3 regions of the Streptomyces sp. NPDC058741 genome follow, and region 2 is predicted to be linked to each of the others. Evidence: predicted binding sites of a transcription regulator. Region 2 holds the regulator's gene; each other region holds the start of a gene.

Region 1 (4,729 bases), on a different contig from region 2:
GGCGTCGACGCCGGCGGCGGCCAGCGGGGTCAGCAGGGCCTCGAGCTCCTCGGGCGTCTCGGCGAGGCGGGCGTCGTAGGCCTCCTGCTTCCACTGCGAGTAGCGGAAGATGACGGGGAAGTCCGGGGAGACGCTCTCGCGGACGGCCGCGACGATCTCCGCCGAGAACCTGGTGCGGGCGACGAGGTCGCCGCCGTAGGCGTCGGTGCGGCGGTTGGTGCCCTCCCACAGGAACTGGTCGAGCAGGTAGCCGTGGGCGCCGTGGATCTCCACGCCGTCGAAGCCGATCCGCTCGGCGGCGGCGGCGGCCTCGGCGAACGCGCCGACGACGGCGTCGATGTCGGTGCGCGTCATGGCCGTGCCGGTGGGCTCGTCGGCGCCGATGCGCAGTCCGGAGGGGCCGACGGCCGGGGCGTCGGCGACGGGCGGCTCGCCCTGCTTGCGGACCATGCCGATGTGCCACAGCTGCGGCACGATCGTGCCGCCCGCGGCGTGCACCGCCTCGGCGACCTTCGCCCAGCCCGCGAGCTGCTCCTCGCCGTGGAACCGCGGCACGCGGTCGCTCTGCCCGGCCGACTCGTGGCCGACGTAGGTGCCCTCGGTGACGATCAGTCCGACTCCGGCGGCGGCGCGGCGCGCGTAGTAGGAGAGGACGTCCTCACCGGGGATGCCGCCCGGGGAGAACATGCGCGTCATCGGCGCCATCGCGATCCGGTTGGGGACGGTCAGACCGCCCAGCGACACGGGGCGGGACAGGATCTCGGCGGCGCGGGAGGCGGAGGCGGCGACAGTCACGGAGAGGCTCCTTCGGATACCGGACAGTATGTGCATACGCATGGTTCATCCGCTGCAACCACCCGTCCCGTGCCCTCCATCCCGCCCCGCGCTGTGATCCCGGACACGCCCGAGGGCGGCACCCCCTGTCGGAACAGGGAGTGTCGCCCTCGGCAAGGACGTCGATCAACCGTCAGGTCGATCAGAAGTCCATGTCACCGCCCGGCATGCCGCCGCCGGCGGGCGCGGCGGCCTTCTCCGGCTTGTCGGCGATGACGGCCTCGGTGGTGAGGAACAGCGCGGCGATGGAGGCGGCGTTCTGCAGCGCGGAACGGGTCACCTTCGCCGGGTCGATGATGCCCTCGGCGATCATGTCGACGTACTCACCGGTCGCGGCGTTCAGGCCGTGGCCGACCTGGAGGTTGCGGACCTTCTCCACGACGACGCCGCCCTCGAGACCACCGTTGACGGCGATCTGCTTCAGCGGGGCCTCCAGCGCGAGCTTCACGGCGTTGGCGCCGGTCGCCTCGTCACCGTCGAGCTCCAGCTTCTCGAAGACCTGGGAGGCCTGCAGCAGGGCCACGCCACCACCGGCGACGATGCCCTCCTCGACGGCCGCCTTGGCGTTGCGCACGGCGTCCTCGATGCGGTGCTTGCGCTCCTTGAGCTCCACCTCGGTGGCGGCACCGGCCTTGATGACCGCGACACCGCCGGCGAGCTTCGCCAGGCGCTCCTGCAGCTTCTCGCGGTCGTAGTCCGAGTCGCTGTTCTCGATCTCGGCGCGGATCTGGTTGACCCGGCCCTGGACCTGCTCGGCGGAGCCGGCACCGTCGACGATGGTGGTCTCGTCCTTGGTGATGACGACCTTGCGGGCCTTGCCCAGGAGGTCCAGCGTGGCGTTCTCCAGCTTGAGGCCGACCTCCTCGGAGATCACCTCGCCGCCGGTGAGGATGCCGATGTCCTGCAGCATCGCCTTGCGGCGGTCACCGAAGCCCGGGGCCTTGACGGCGACGGACTTGAAGGTGCCGCGGATCTTGTTGACGACCAGGGTCGACAGGGCCTCGCCCTCGACGTCCTCGGCGATGATCAGCAGCGGCTTGCCCGACTGCATGACCTTCTCCAGGAGCGGGAGCAGGTCCTTGACGTTCGAGATCTTGGAGTTCGCGATCAGGATGTACGGGTCGTCGAGGACGGCCTCCATACGCTCCATGTCGGTGGCGAAGTACGCCGAGATGTAGCCCTTGTCGAAGCGCATACCCTCGGTGAGCTCCAGCTCCAGACCGAAGGTCTGGGACTCCTCGACGGTGATGACGCCTTCCTTGCCGACCTTGTCCATCGCCTCGGCGATGAGCTCGCCGATCTGGGTGTCGGCGGCGGAGATGGAGGCCGTGGAGGCGATCTGCTCCTTGGTCTCGACGTCCTTCGCCTGCTCCAGCAGGGCGGCGGAGACGGCCTCGACGGCGCGCTCGATACCGCGCTTCAGGGCCATCGGGTTGGCGCCGGCGGCCACGTTGCGCAGACCCTCGCGCACCAGGGCCTGGGCGAGGACGGTCGCGGTGGTCGTACCGTCACCGGCGACGTCGTCCGTCTTCTTGGCGACTTCCTTGACCAGCTCGGCGCCGATCTTCTCGTACGGGTCCTCGAGCTCGATCTCCTTGGCGATGGAGACACCATCGTTGGTGATCGTGGGCGCGCCCCACTTCTTCTCGAGGACGACGTTGCGGCCCTTGGGGCCGAGCGTCACCTTGACGGCGTCCGCGAGCTGGTTCATGCCGCGCTCGAGGCCGCGCCGCGCCTCCTCGTCGAACGCGATGATCTTGGCCATGTGAAGTGGTCCCTCCAGGACTGGGGGTGATTACTTCGGACCGCGCCCGCGCCCGCGACGGACGGCCCCGACCGGTTGGTTCCTTGCCCCATCCGGTCCGCGGGCCTCACCGACCCGGTCCTTACGTTGTCACTCTCACCTTCAGAGTGCTAACGCAATGATTAGCACTCGACCCCTCAGAGTGCAAGGTGCGCCCGCGCAGCGGGCTCGTCGAGGAGTGGTGGCCGGGTGACGGGCGGGCGCAAGCGCCTCGGGGGATCCGGCGGGGGCGTCAGCCCGCCGCGAACACGGCCCGGCGGGCCATCCGGACAGGCCGAAGGGCCCGCACCCCGGGGGGTGCGGGCCCTTCGGACAAGACCGGTCGCTGGTGCGTTGGTCGTGGTGCGCGTTCAGGCAGTGACGCGAACCATGTCGGCCTGCGGGCCCTTCTGGCCCTGCGAGATTTCGAACTCTACCCGCTGGCCCTCTTCCAGGGTGCGGTAGCCGTCCATCTGGATCGCGCTGTAGTGGACGAAAACATCCGCACCACCGTCGACCGCGATGAAGCCGTACCCCTTCTCCGCGTTGAACCACTTGACGGTGCCCTGAGCCATGCCTAACTCCCCTATTACTGGCCCTTGCACAGATCCACACTTCGCGGACCCGGGTCAGACCTCACCCCCCACGGTTGGGGGCGTGCGCCGGAACGCGTCGACCGCGGCTGAATGTATCTGCCCAACTGCCGTCTGCAACAGGTCAATCGGACGAGAAATCTGGACGTGAGGGGTCCGGAATGTGGGGAGAATTCGCCTGAATTCGGGTCAAGTCGGGCCACACAAAGGGAGCAAAAGCCGCGAAAGACGCGCACACTTTGGCTACATCTTGTCGGGCATGCGGCAGGAATTCAGGGTTCCGATCGATGGACCGGGAACGCGTTCCCCAACTCTACCGCGCTCAATCACGCAGAATTGCCCCCTCCGCTTCTCTCACGGAGGGGGCAATTCGCCGCACTCCCGGTGACCGGTGTCACTGAAGGCAACAATCGGCCCGGCGGAGCCGGTTCAGCCGCCGGCGACGGCCGGGATGATCGACACTCCGGCACCGTCCGGCGTGGCGGTCTCCAGCCCCTGCTCGAAGCGCACGTCGTCGTCGTTGACGTAGACGTTGACGAACCGGCGCAGCTTGCCCTGGTCGTCGAGCACCCGGGCGGCGATCCCGGTGTGGTTCTTCTCGAGGTCGGCGATCACCTCACCGAGGGTCGCCCCGTCGGCGGCGACCTCGGCCTGCCCACCGGTGTAGGTGCGCAGGATGGTGGGGATGCGAACGGTGACGCTCATCGGACATGTCCTCCGGTTCTTCTTGGGCAACGGCTGGGGCGCGCCCTCGGGGGCGCGGGGCTGTGTCGATATGCGGCTCCGCCGCGTGGGCGCGACCAGCCCCCACCCGCCCGCGGCGAACAGCGATCAGACGAGTCCGGCGTCCCGGAACGACTCCAGGCTGGGCCGAATGGTCGCGGTGAGACCGGTCCCGGCCACCGCGTCCAGCGTCTTCAGACCGTCCCCGGTGTTGAGCACGACCGTGGTCTTCGACGGGTCCAGCACCCCGTTCTCGACGAGCTTCTTCGTCACGCCCACCGTCACACCGCCGGCGGTCTCCGCGAAGACGCCCTCGGTGCGGGCCAGGATCCTGATCGCCTCGACGACCTGCTCGTCGTCCACGTCCTCCACCGCACCGCCCGTGCGCCGCGCGATGTCGAGCACGTACGGCCCGTCCGCCGGGTTGCCGATCGCCAGGGACTTGGCGATCGTGTCCGGCTTCTGGGGGCGGACCACGTCGTGACCGGCCTTGAACGCCGTGGACACCGGGGAGCAGCCCTCGGCCTGCGCACCGAAGATCTTGTACGGCCTGTCCTCGACCAGGCCGAGCCTGATCAGCTCCTGCAGGCCCTTGTCGATCTTCGTGAGCTGCGAGCCGGAGGCGATCGGCACCACGATCTGGTCGGGCAGCCGCCAGCCGAGCTGCTCGCAGATCTCGTAGGCGAGCGTCTTGGAACCCTCCGCGTAGTACGGCCGCAGGTTGACGTTGACGAAGCCCCAGCCCTCGCCGGCCGGGTCGCCGATCAGCTCGGAGCAGAAGCGGTTCACGTCGTCG
Region 2 (4,729 bases):
GAGGCCGGAACCGTCCGTCTCGGGGACGTCCCGGTGCGTGCCCTGATGGCCGCCCGCCTCGACGCCCTGCGCGATGACCGCGTCCGCCCCGGCCCGCTCGACGGCCCGGGCCTCGTCGGGGGTGGTCGCGGCGGCCAGGACGAAGGTGCCGACGCGGTGCAGCGCGTCGACCACCTCACGGCTCGGCACGCCGAAGTGGAAGGAGACCACCGGAACGGGGTTGTCGCGCAGCACCACGAGCTTCGCCTCGAAGCCGTCGTCGCGGCCGCTCTCCGGATCACCGAGCTCGGTCTCGTACCAGGTGGCCTCGCCGGCCAGCTGGTGGGCGTAGACGTCGACGGCAGCGGGGTCGGCGTACTCCGGCTGGGGCAGGAAGACGTTGACGCCGAAGGGCCTGGTGGTGAGGCTCCGGATCTGCTTGATCTCCTGGTACATCCCGTCGGCGGTCTTGTAACCGGCGGCGAGGAACCCGAGCCCGCCCGCCTCGCACACGGCCGCCGCGAGCTGCGGCACCGAGACGCCGCCCGCCATGGGCGCCTGCACGATCGGCAGGGGGAACAGATCGGTCAGTGCGGAGGACATGACGGCATGGTGTCACGTCCTCCGCACGAGTCCGAATCCGGCCTTCCGGCGGCATAGACCAGAGGAACATGCCCTTCCTCTTGGCCGGACGGCACGCCCGGGGCGCCTCGAAGCGCCTCCGGACGGCCCCCGTCAGCGCCCGTTGAACGCATCCTTCAACCGCGAGAACAACCCCTGCTGCCCCGGCTGACCGCGCCCGCCCGAGAGACGACCCCCGGACCCCCGGCAGAGACCGGACCGCCCCCGTCAGCGCCCGTTGAACGCATCCTTCAACCGCGAGAACAACCCCTGCTGCCCCGGCTGGAACTGCCCCGTGGGGCGCTCCTCGCCGCGCAGTTTCGACAGCTCGCGCAGCAGCCGCTCCTGCTCGGGGTCGAGCTTGGTCGGGGTCTGCACCTCGACGTGGACGATGAGGTCGCCGCGTCCGCCGCCGCGCAGGTGCGTGACGCCCCGGCCGTGCAGCGGGATCGACTGGCCGGACTGGGTGCCCGGGCGGATGTCGACCTCCTCCATGCCGTCGAGCGTCTCCAGCGGCACCTTCGTGCCCAGGGCCGCCGCCGTCATGGGGATCGTCACCGTGCAGTGCAGGTCGTCGCCCCGCCGCTGGAAGGTGGCGTGCGGCAGCTCGTGGATCTCGACGTAGAGGTCGCCGGCCGGACCGCCGCCGGGGCCGACCTCGCCCTCGCCGGCGAGCTGGATGCGCGTGCCGTTGTCGACACCGGCCGGGATCTTGACCGTGAGCGTACGGCGGGACCGCACGCGGCCGTCACCGGCGCACTCCGGGCAGGGCGTCGGCACGACCGTGCCGAAGCCCTGGCACTGCGGGCACGGGCGGGACGTCATGACCTGGCCCAGGAAGGACCGGGTCACCTGCGACACCTCACCGCGGCCGCGGCACATGTCGCACGTCTGCGCGGAGGTGCCCGGCGCGGCGCCCTCGCCGTTGCAGGTGTTGCAGACGACGGCCGTGTCGACCTGGATGTCCTTCGTGGTGCCGAAGGCAGCCTCGTCGAGCTCCACCTCGATGCGGATCATGGCGTCCTGGCCGCGGCGGGTGCGTGAGCGCGGTCCGCGCTGCGACGCCGTGCCGAAGAAGGCGTCCATGATGTCCGAGAAGTTGCCGAAGCCACCGGCCCCGAAGCCGCCCGCGCCGCCTCCTGCCTGCGAGAGGGGGTCGCCGCCGAGGTCGTAGACCTGCTTCTTCTGCGGGTCCGACAGCACCTCGTAGGCGGCGTTGATCTCCTTGAACCGCTCCTGGGTCTTCGGATCCGGATTGACGTCCGGGTGCAGCTCGCGGGCGAGCCGCCGGAAGGCCTTCTTGATCTCTTCCTGCGACGCGTCGCGGCGCACGCCGAGTACGGCGTAGTAGTCCGTGGCCACTACGACTCCGCCAGGATCTGTCCGACGTACCGTGCCACTGCGCGTACCGCTCCCATCGTTCCCGGGTAGTCCATGCGGGTCGGTCCGACCACGCCGAGCTTGGCTACTGCCTCGCCGCCCGAACCGTAGCCGACCGACACGACGGACGTGGAGTTGAGTCCTTCGTGGGCGTTCTCGTGACCGATACGGACGGTCACGCCCGGATCCTTCGCCTCACCGAGCAGCTTGAGGAGCACGACCTGCTCCTCGAGCGCCTCCAGCACCGGCCGGATCGTGAGGGGGAAGTCATGACCGAAGCGCGTCAGGTTGGCGGTGCCGCCGATCATCAGCCGCTCCTCGTTCTCCTCGACGAGCGTCTCCAGGAGTGTGGAGAGCACCGTGGAGACCGTACCCCGGTCCTCGTGCTCGAACGCCTCCGGGAGATCTTCCACCAGACTCGGCACATCCGCGAAACGGCGGTTCGCCACACGGCTGTTGAGGCGCGCGCGCAGATCCGCGAGCGAGGCCTCGCCGAAGGGGGCCGGGCAGTCGACCACCCGCTGCTCGACGCGCCCGGTGTCCGTGATCAGCACGAGCATCACGCGCGCGGGCGCCAGGGAGAGCAGCTCCACGTGCCGCACGGTGGACCGGGTCAGCGACGGGTACTGCACGACGGCGACCTGGCGGGTGAGCTGCGCCAGCAGCCGCACCGTGCGCGCCACGACGTCGTCGAGGTCGACGGCGCCCTCCAGGAAGTTCTGGATGGCGCGCCGCTCGGGCGCGGTCATGGGCTTGACGCCGGCGAGCTTGTCCACGAACAGGCGGTAGCCCTTGTCGGTGGGGATGCGCCCGGCGCTGGTGTGCGGCTGGGCGATGTACCCCTCGTCCTCGAGGGCCGACATGTCGTTGCGGACGGTCGCCGGGGAGACGCCGAGGTTGTGCCGCTCGGTGAGGGCCTTGGAACCGACCGGCTCCTCGGTGCCGACGTAGTCCTGGACGATGGCGCGTAGCACTTGCAGTCTGCGTTCACTGAGCATCGCGCACACCTCCAGAAGTCGTCCGCCCGTTGCCCGCCGTTGGCGGCCTGGCACTCTGCGCAGGCGAGTGCCAGCGTTCCCCGGCCCAGTGTACGGCGGTGGGGTACACCGTCGGCAAGGCTGGTCGTGCGGCGCCGCGCCCGCGGCGGGGGTCACCGCTAGCGTCGCGGTATGACGGTGACTTGGGAAGAGCTCGGGTGGGAGCGCGTGGCCGCCGGGGTCGGGCGGTGCAGGCTGCCGGTGTGGGACTGCACGGCGGGGCTGGTCTCCGGTGCGGACGCGGTCCTGCTGATCGACGCGGGATCCAGCCCGGCCGAGGGGGCGCGGCTGCGGGAGCAGGCCCGGTCGCTCACCGGCCGCCGTGTGACACATCTCGCTCTGACGCACCCCCACTTCGATCATGTCTTCGGGGCTGCGGCCTTCCCGGAGGCGGAGGTGTTCGCGGCGGTGGGCGCGGCCGCGGCGCTGACGGGACCCCGCGACCGCGAGGAGCTGCGCGCGGACGCGGTACGCCACGGCCTGGCGGCGGACGTGGCGCGGGAGGCGGCCGAGCGGCTGGCCGCGCCCCGCCATCCGGTCTCCGGCGAGTGGACCCTCGACCTGGGCGCGGGATGCCGGGTGCTGCTGGCGAACGTGGGCCCGGGCCACACCCCGTACGACCTGGCGGTGCTGGTGCCGGGCGATCCCGAGGTGGTGTTCTGCGGCGATCTGGTCGAGGAGTCCGGCGAGCCGCAGGCGGGCCCGGACGCCGTGCCGTCGCGGTGGCCGGACGCGCTGGACCGGCTGCTCGCCCTGGGCGGCGAGGACGCGGTGTACGTGCCCGGTCACGGAGCGGTGGTGGACGCGGCGTTCGTCCGGGCCCAGCGGGACGCGCTGGCGGCCCGTTTCGGCGTGTCTCCGTGATCGCCCCGCCGCTTCTCCTATCGTCATCCGAATGCGCCAGTACTCTCCGGACCTGACCCCGCCGTGGAAGAAGCCGACGCCGGTCCCCGAGGTCCCTGCGGATCCGGGCCTGGTGGTCGAGGAGTCCGGGACGGGCTTCTGCGGCGCGGTGATCCGCTGCGAGGCGGGCACGGTCACGCTGGAGGACCGCTTCGGCAAGCACCGGGTGTTCCCGATGGAGCCGCGCGGTTTCCTGCTGGAGGGCAGGGCCGTGACGCTGGTCCGTCCCTCGTCCGGCGGCCCGGCACGCCCCACCCGCACCGCCTCCGGCTCGGTGGCCGTCCCCGGCGCACGCGCCCGCGTCGCCCGCGCCGGCCGGATCTACGTCGAGGGCCGGCACGATGCCGAGCTGGTCGAGAAGGTGTGGGGCGACGACCTGCGCATCGAGGGCGTGGTCGTGGAGTACCTGGAGGGCGTCGACGACCTGCCCTCGATCGTCGGCTCCTTCGCCCCCGGCCCCGACGCCCGCCTCGGGGTCCTGGTCGACCACCTGGTCCCCGGCAGCAAGGAGTGGCGGATCGCCCAGTCGGTGACCAGCGACCACGCCCTGGTGGTCGGGCACCCCTACATCGACATCTGGGAAGCGGTGAAACCGGCCTCCGTGGGCATCGAGTCCTGGCCCCGGGTCCCCCGCGGCCAGGACTGGAAGACGGGCGTGTGCAGGGCCCTGGGCTGGCCGGATAACACGGGCGCCGCCTGGCAGCGGATCCTCTCCGGGGTGCGGTCCTACAAGGACCTGGAGCCGGAGCTGCTGGGGCGCGTGGAGGAACTGATCGACTTCGTGACGGCGTGAGCCCCAGGCGTCCCCC
Region 3 (4,729 bases), on a different contig from region 2:
GGGACCGTTCCTCATAGAGCGCCTGGCTCATGGCAACCCCCTTCTGCTCCGGTGTGTAGGAGGTCTCCGACCGCCGCGCCGGTTCCCGGATCGGCCGCGCGGCACGGCGAAGGCCCGGCAGCCCCGTCTCCGGGGTGCCGGGCCTTCGCTCGGGCACGGGCGGGCCGGCGGTCGGCCGGCCCTCAGCCGTGGTGCGTCAGTGGGCGTGGCCGTGGCCGTGGCCCGCAGCGGCCGGCTCCTCCTCTTCCTTCTTCTCGACGACCAGGGTCTCGGTCGTGAGGAGGAGGGAGGCGATGGAGGCGGCGTTCTCCAGGGCGGAGCGGGTGACCTTGACCGGGTCGATGACGCCGGCCTTCACCAGGTCGCCGTACTCGCCGGTGGCGGCGTTGAAGCCCTGGCCCTTGTCGAGCTCGGCGACCTTGGAGGTGATGACGTAGCCCTCCAGGCCGGCGTTCTCGGCGATCCAGCGCAGCGGCTCGACGGCGGCGCGGCGGACGACCGCGACACCGGTGGCCTCGTCGCCGGTCTTGCCGAGGTCGCCCTCGAGGACCTTGACGGCGTGGACCAGCGCGGAGCCACCACCGGAGACGATGCCCTCCTCGACCGCGGCGCGGGTCGCGGAGATGGCGTCCTCCAGACGGTGCTTGCGCTCCTTGAGCTCGACCTCGGTGGCGGCGCCCACGCGGATGACGCACACTCCGCCGGCCAGCTTCGCGAGGCGCTCCTGGAGCTTCTCGCGGTCCCAGTCGGAGTCCGTGGTCTCGATCTCGGCCTTGATCTGGGCGACGCGGCCCTGCACGTCGTCCTTGCTGCCGGCGCCGTCGACGAGGGTGGTGTCGTCCTTGGTGACGGTGACGCGGCGGGCGGAGCCCAGGACGTCCAGGCCGACCTGGTCGAGCTTGAGGCCGACCTCCTCGGAGACGACCGTGGCGCCGGTGAGGACGGCCATGTCCTGCAGCATCGCCTTGCGGCGGTCGCCGAAGCCGGGGGCCTTCACCGCGACGGCGTTGAAGGTGCCGCGGATCTTGTTCACGACCAGGGTCGACAGGGCCTCGCCCTCGACGTCCTCGGCGATGATCAGCAGCGGCTTGGAGGAGTTGGACTGGATGACCTTCTCCAGCAGCGGCAGCAGGTCCGCGATGGCGGAGATCTTGCCCTGCGTGATGAGGATGTACGGGTCGTCCAGGACGGCTTCCATGCGCTCCTGGTCCGTCACGAAGTACGGCGACAGGTAGCCCTTGTCGAAGGCCATGCCCTCGGTGAAGTCCAGCTCCAGGCCGAAGGTGTTGGACTCCTCGACGGTGATGACACCGTCCTTGCCGACCTTGTCCATCGCCTCGGCGATGAGCTCGCCGACCTGCTGGTCCTGGGCGGACAGACCGGCGACGGCGGCGATGTCGGACTTCTCGTCGATCGGGCGGGCGGTCGCGAGGAGCTCCTCGGAGACCGCGGCGACGGCGGCGTCGATGCCCTTCTTCAGGGCGGCCGGGGAGGCACCGGCGGCGACGTTCCTCAGGCCCTCGCGCACGAGCGCCTGGGCGAGCACGGTCGCGGTGGTCGTACCGTCACCCGCGATGTCGTTGGTCTTGGTCGCCACCTCCTTGACCAGCTGCGCACCGAGGTTCTCGAACGGGTCCTCGACCTCGACCTCGCGGGCGATGGTCACACCGTCGTTGGTGATGGTGGGGGCGCCGAACTTCTTGTCGATGACGACGTTGCGGCCCTTGGGGCCGATCGTCACCTTGACCGTGTCGGCAAGCTTGTTGACGCCGCGCTCGAGGGCGCGACGGGCGTCCTCGTCGAACTTCAGGATCTTCGCCATGGGAGCGTGAGCCCTCTTCCGGAATCTGGGATAACGGCAACTGCGCCCCGGGCGCCCGGCTTCTTGGCGATCGCGGGGGCCAGGGGCGCAGTTCGAAGCAAGGTGCTTCGGGTGAATTACTTCTCGATGATCGCGAGCACGTCGCGGGCCGAGAGGACGAGGTACTCCTCGCCGTTGTACTTCACCTCGGTGCCGCCGTACTTGCTGTAGAGCACGACGTCACCGACGGAGACGTCGAGCGGAAGACGGTTTCCGTCCTCGAAGCGGCCCGGGCCCACGGCCAGGACGACGCCCTCCTGGGGCTTCTCCTTGGCGGTGTCCGGGATGACCAGGCCAGAGGCGGTGGTCTGCTCGGCGTCGAGCGGCTGGACCACGATTCGGTCCTCGAGCGGCTTGATGGCAACCTTGGAGCTGGTGGTCGTCACGATCCGACCTCCCCCTTCGGAGATCTCACGGGGTTAACTGTCTGAGGTGGCGACCAGGTGGATCCGTCGTCGCGGGTGCCGGACCTGCCCGTCGCTGTGTTGGCACTCTCCAGGGGGGAGTGCCAGACCCGAGACTATGACCGCGATTAGCACTCGGTCAAGCGGACTGCTAATTGCCGACCGCGCGTCGGCCGGTTCGGGGTGCCGGCGCGGGTCCCGGCGGACCGGGCGCCAGGTCACCGCGGGGCCGTCGGAGGCGGCCCCCGGAGCGCCGGAGGCGGCCCTGGAGCGCCGGAGGCGCATTCCCCGGGCGATCGGGGTCAGAGGTAGTCCTCCAGGCGCCCCACCCGCAGCCCCTGCTCCTCGATCTCCCCCAGCAGCCGCAGCGTCCGGTCCGTGAGGGTCGGGGACGCCGTGCCGCCGGACGGCACCGAGACGATGTCACCGCGGCGCAGGCCCGGCCCGCCCCGCGTGTACGTCAGGACACCGTCGGGGCCCAGGGACGCGCGCCACAGGACGACCGCCGAGATGCCGCAGTCGGCGGCGGCACTCAGGGTGACCGCGTCGTAGGCGCCGTGGGGCGGGCGCAGCAGGGTGGGGCGGACGCCGAAGCGGGAGCGGAGCTTGTGCTGCTGGCCGCAGATCTCGGCGCGCTGCCCGGCGTAGGGCAGGCCGCGCAGGACGGGGTGGTCGAGGGTGTGGTTCTGCAGGGAGGCGCCGACCGCGCGCAGCCGGGCGAAGTGGCCGTAGCCGGGGCCCACGACGTTGTCGGTGAGGAACATGCTGACCGGCAGGCGCCGGTCGCGGACCAGGCGGACGAAGCGGGGGGCGCGTTCGGCGCCGTCGTCGTAGGTGAGGAAGACGACCGGGTCCCGGGTGGGGACGTGGTCGACGACGGGCGGCCGGGGGCGGCCGGCCGGGTGCGCCGGGTCCTGGGCCCGGCCGTCGGCGGGCTCCGGCCGCTGCTGCCCGGCGGGGCCCATACAGCCGGCCAGCAGGAGCAGCCCGGCGCACAGCGCCGCGGCGGCCGGCCGCCTCACAGGTAGTCCTCCAGCCGCCCGACCGCGTACCCCTCGGAGGCGACCTCGTTCAGGAAGCGGCGGACCATGTCGGGCATCGTGCCCTTCCACTGGCCGCGGCCCCTGAAGTGGGTGAGGACGACGTCGCCCGGACGCAGGCGCCGGTCGCCCTCGCGGTACTCCCAGCGGTCGGCGAAGACCTCCTCGTTCCAGAGCGGGACGTGCGTGATGCCGCAGGCCTTGGCGGCGCGCAGGGTCGCCCGGTCGTAGCTGCCGTAGGGCGGGCGGAAGAGGGTGGGGCGTCTGCCGAAGCGCTTCTCCATGTAGCGCTGCATCCCGCAGATCTCGCGCTCCTGCCGGCTGTAGGGCAGGCCCCGCAGGGCGGGGTGGTGCAGCGTGTGGTTGTTCAGCACCGTGCCCGCGGCCTGCATCCTGCGGAAGTAGCGGGGCTCGTCCTTGACCAGGTGGCCGCTGAGGAACGCGCTGTAGGGGACGTCCAGGTCGCTCATCATCCGCAGGAACGCCGGGTCCTTCTCGGCGCCGTCGTCGATCGTGAGGAAGACGACCTTGTCCCGGGTGGGGACGGTGGTGAAGACGGGCGGGAGCTCCAGCCTGCGGTGGCCGGTCACCTCGAAGCCCTCGCGGGTCCTGATCCGGGGCTTCTTCGCGGGAGCCGGCGGGGCGGTCAGCGGGGCCTTCCGCAGCCCCCAGCGGCGGGCGGCCGCGACCCGGGCGGCGTGCGCGGCGCGCAGCTTGGTGGCGTAGGAGTCGAGCGCGCGGGCCGGGGGCGCGTCGAGGGGCTGCTGGCCGCCCGCGGGGGTCACCTCGTCCCCGGCACCGCCCCGCGCACAGCCCGACGCGATGGCGGCGAGGGTGAGCGCGGCGAGTCCGATGCGCACACCAGCGCGCGCACGGGGCGAGGCGCCGCCGGTCAGGCGGCGGGTCGCGCGGCCGGGCACCCGGCGCGTCGCAGGGCCGGACCCCCGGTGGAGTCCCTCACCCGGCGCCGGTCGCGCCCCGTGGCCCGGCGCCCCGTGGCCCGGCGCCCCGTGCGACGCGCTGCCGGCAGAAAACCGGCCCGATGCCCGGCTTTTGTCATTTTGTACGACTACTCGCATGGTGCCGGATCCTCGCAGCACGCCCCGGCGGACCGGGTCCGACACCGCGACCGGGGCGGTGCGATCCACCGACCGGCCCACACGCCACGGCACCGGTGCGGTGGCCGACAATGAACCGGTGAACGACCTCGCCCTCCTCCTCACGCCCGAAGGCCGCGCCCTCCTCGACGAGGTGCGGGACACCGACCCCGCGCGGGAGCTGGCCGTCGCGACCCGGCTGCGCCGCGAGCACCCGGCCGAGCTGGTGTCGGCGGCGCTCGGGCAGGCGCGGCTGCGGCAGCGGGCGGCGGTGAAGTTCGGGGCCGAGGACGCGGGCCGGATGTTCTTCACGTCGAACGGGGTCGA

The links. The regulator HrcA, encoded in region 2, represses chaperone genes, less so after heat shock. The targets are predictions, from matches to a motif close to TTNGCACTCNGNNNNNCNGAGTGCNAA.
Region 1: a site for HrcA is predicted at 2,761-2,787, ahead of groL (chaperonin GroEL). Genes of this name have one in related genera too.
Region 3: a site for HrcA is predicted at 2,394-2,420, ahead of groES (co-chaperone GroES). Genes of this name have one in related genera too.

Annotation. Positions count from the first base shown of each region.
Region 1 covers NZ_JBHYQH010000006.1:97,622-102,350, forward strand. Annotated here, with positions in the region: gene ACFW6P_RS07140 (NADH:flavin oxidoreductase) at 1-831, opposite strand, end outside; gene groL (chaperonin GroEL) at 977-2,599, opposite strand; gene ACFW6P_RS07150 (cold-shock protein) at 2,989-3,192, opposite strand; gene ACFW6P_RS07155 (ubiquitin-like small modifier protein 1) at 3,640-3,915, opposite strand; gene thrC (threonine synthase) at 4,042-4,729, opposite strand, start outside.
Region 2 covers NZ_JBHYQH010000001.1:18,844-23,572, reverse strand. Annotated here, with positions in the region: gene ACFW6P_RS00100 (nitronate monooxygenase) at 1-582, opposite strand, end outside; gene dnaJ (molecular chaperone DnaJ) at 829-1,962, opposite strand; gene hrcA (heat-inducible transcriptional repressor HrcA) at 1,962-2,978, opposite strand; gene ACFW6P_RS00085 (MBL fold metallo-hydrolase) at 3,150-3,881, shown strand; gene ACFW6P_RS00080 (DUF3097 domain-containing protein) at 3,913-4,713, shown strand.
Region 3 covers NZ_JBHYQH010000002.1:204,346-209,074, forward strand. Annotated here, with positions in the region: gene ACFW6P_RS02345 (hypothetical protein) at 1-31, opposite strand, end outside; gene groL (chaperonin GroEL) at 197-1,822, opposite strand; gene groES (co-chaperone GroES) at 1,939-2,247, opposite strand; gene ACFW6P_RS02360 (polysaccharide deacetylase family protein) at 2,568-3,287, opposite strand; gene ACFW6P_RS02365 (polysaccharide deacetylase family protein) at 3,284-4,165, opposite strand; gene ACFW6P_RS02370 (methyltransferase domain-containing protein) at 4,503-4,729, shown strand, end outside.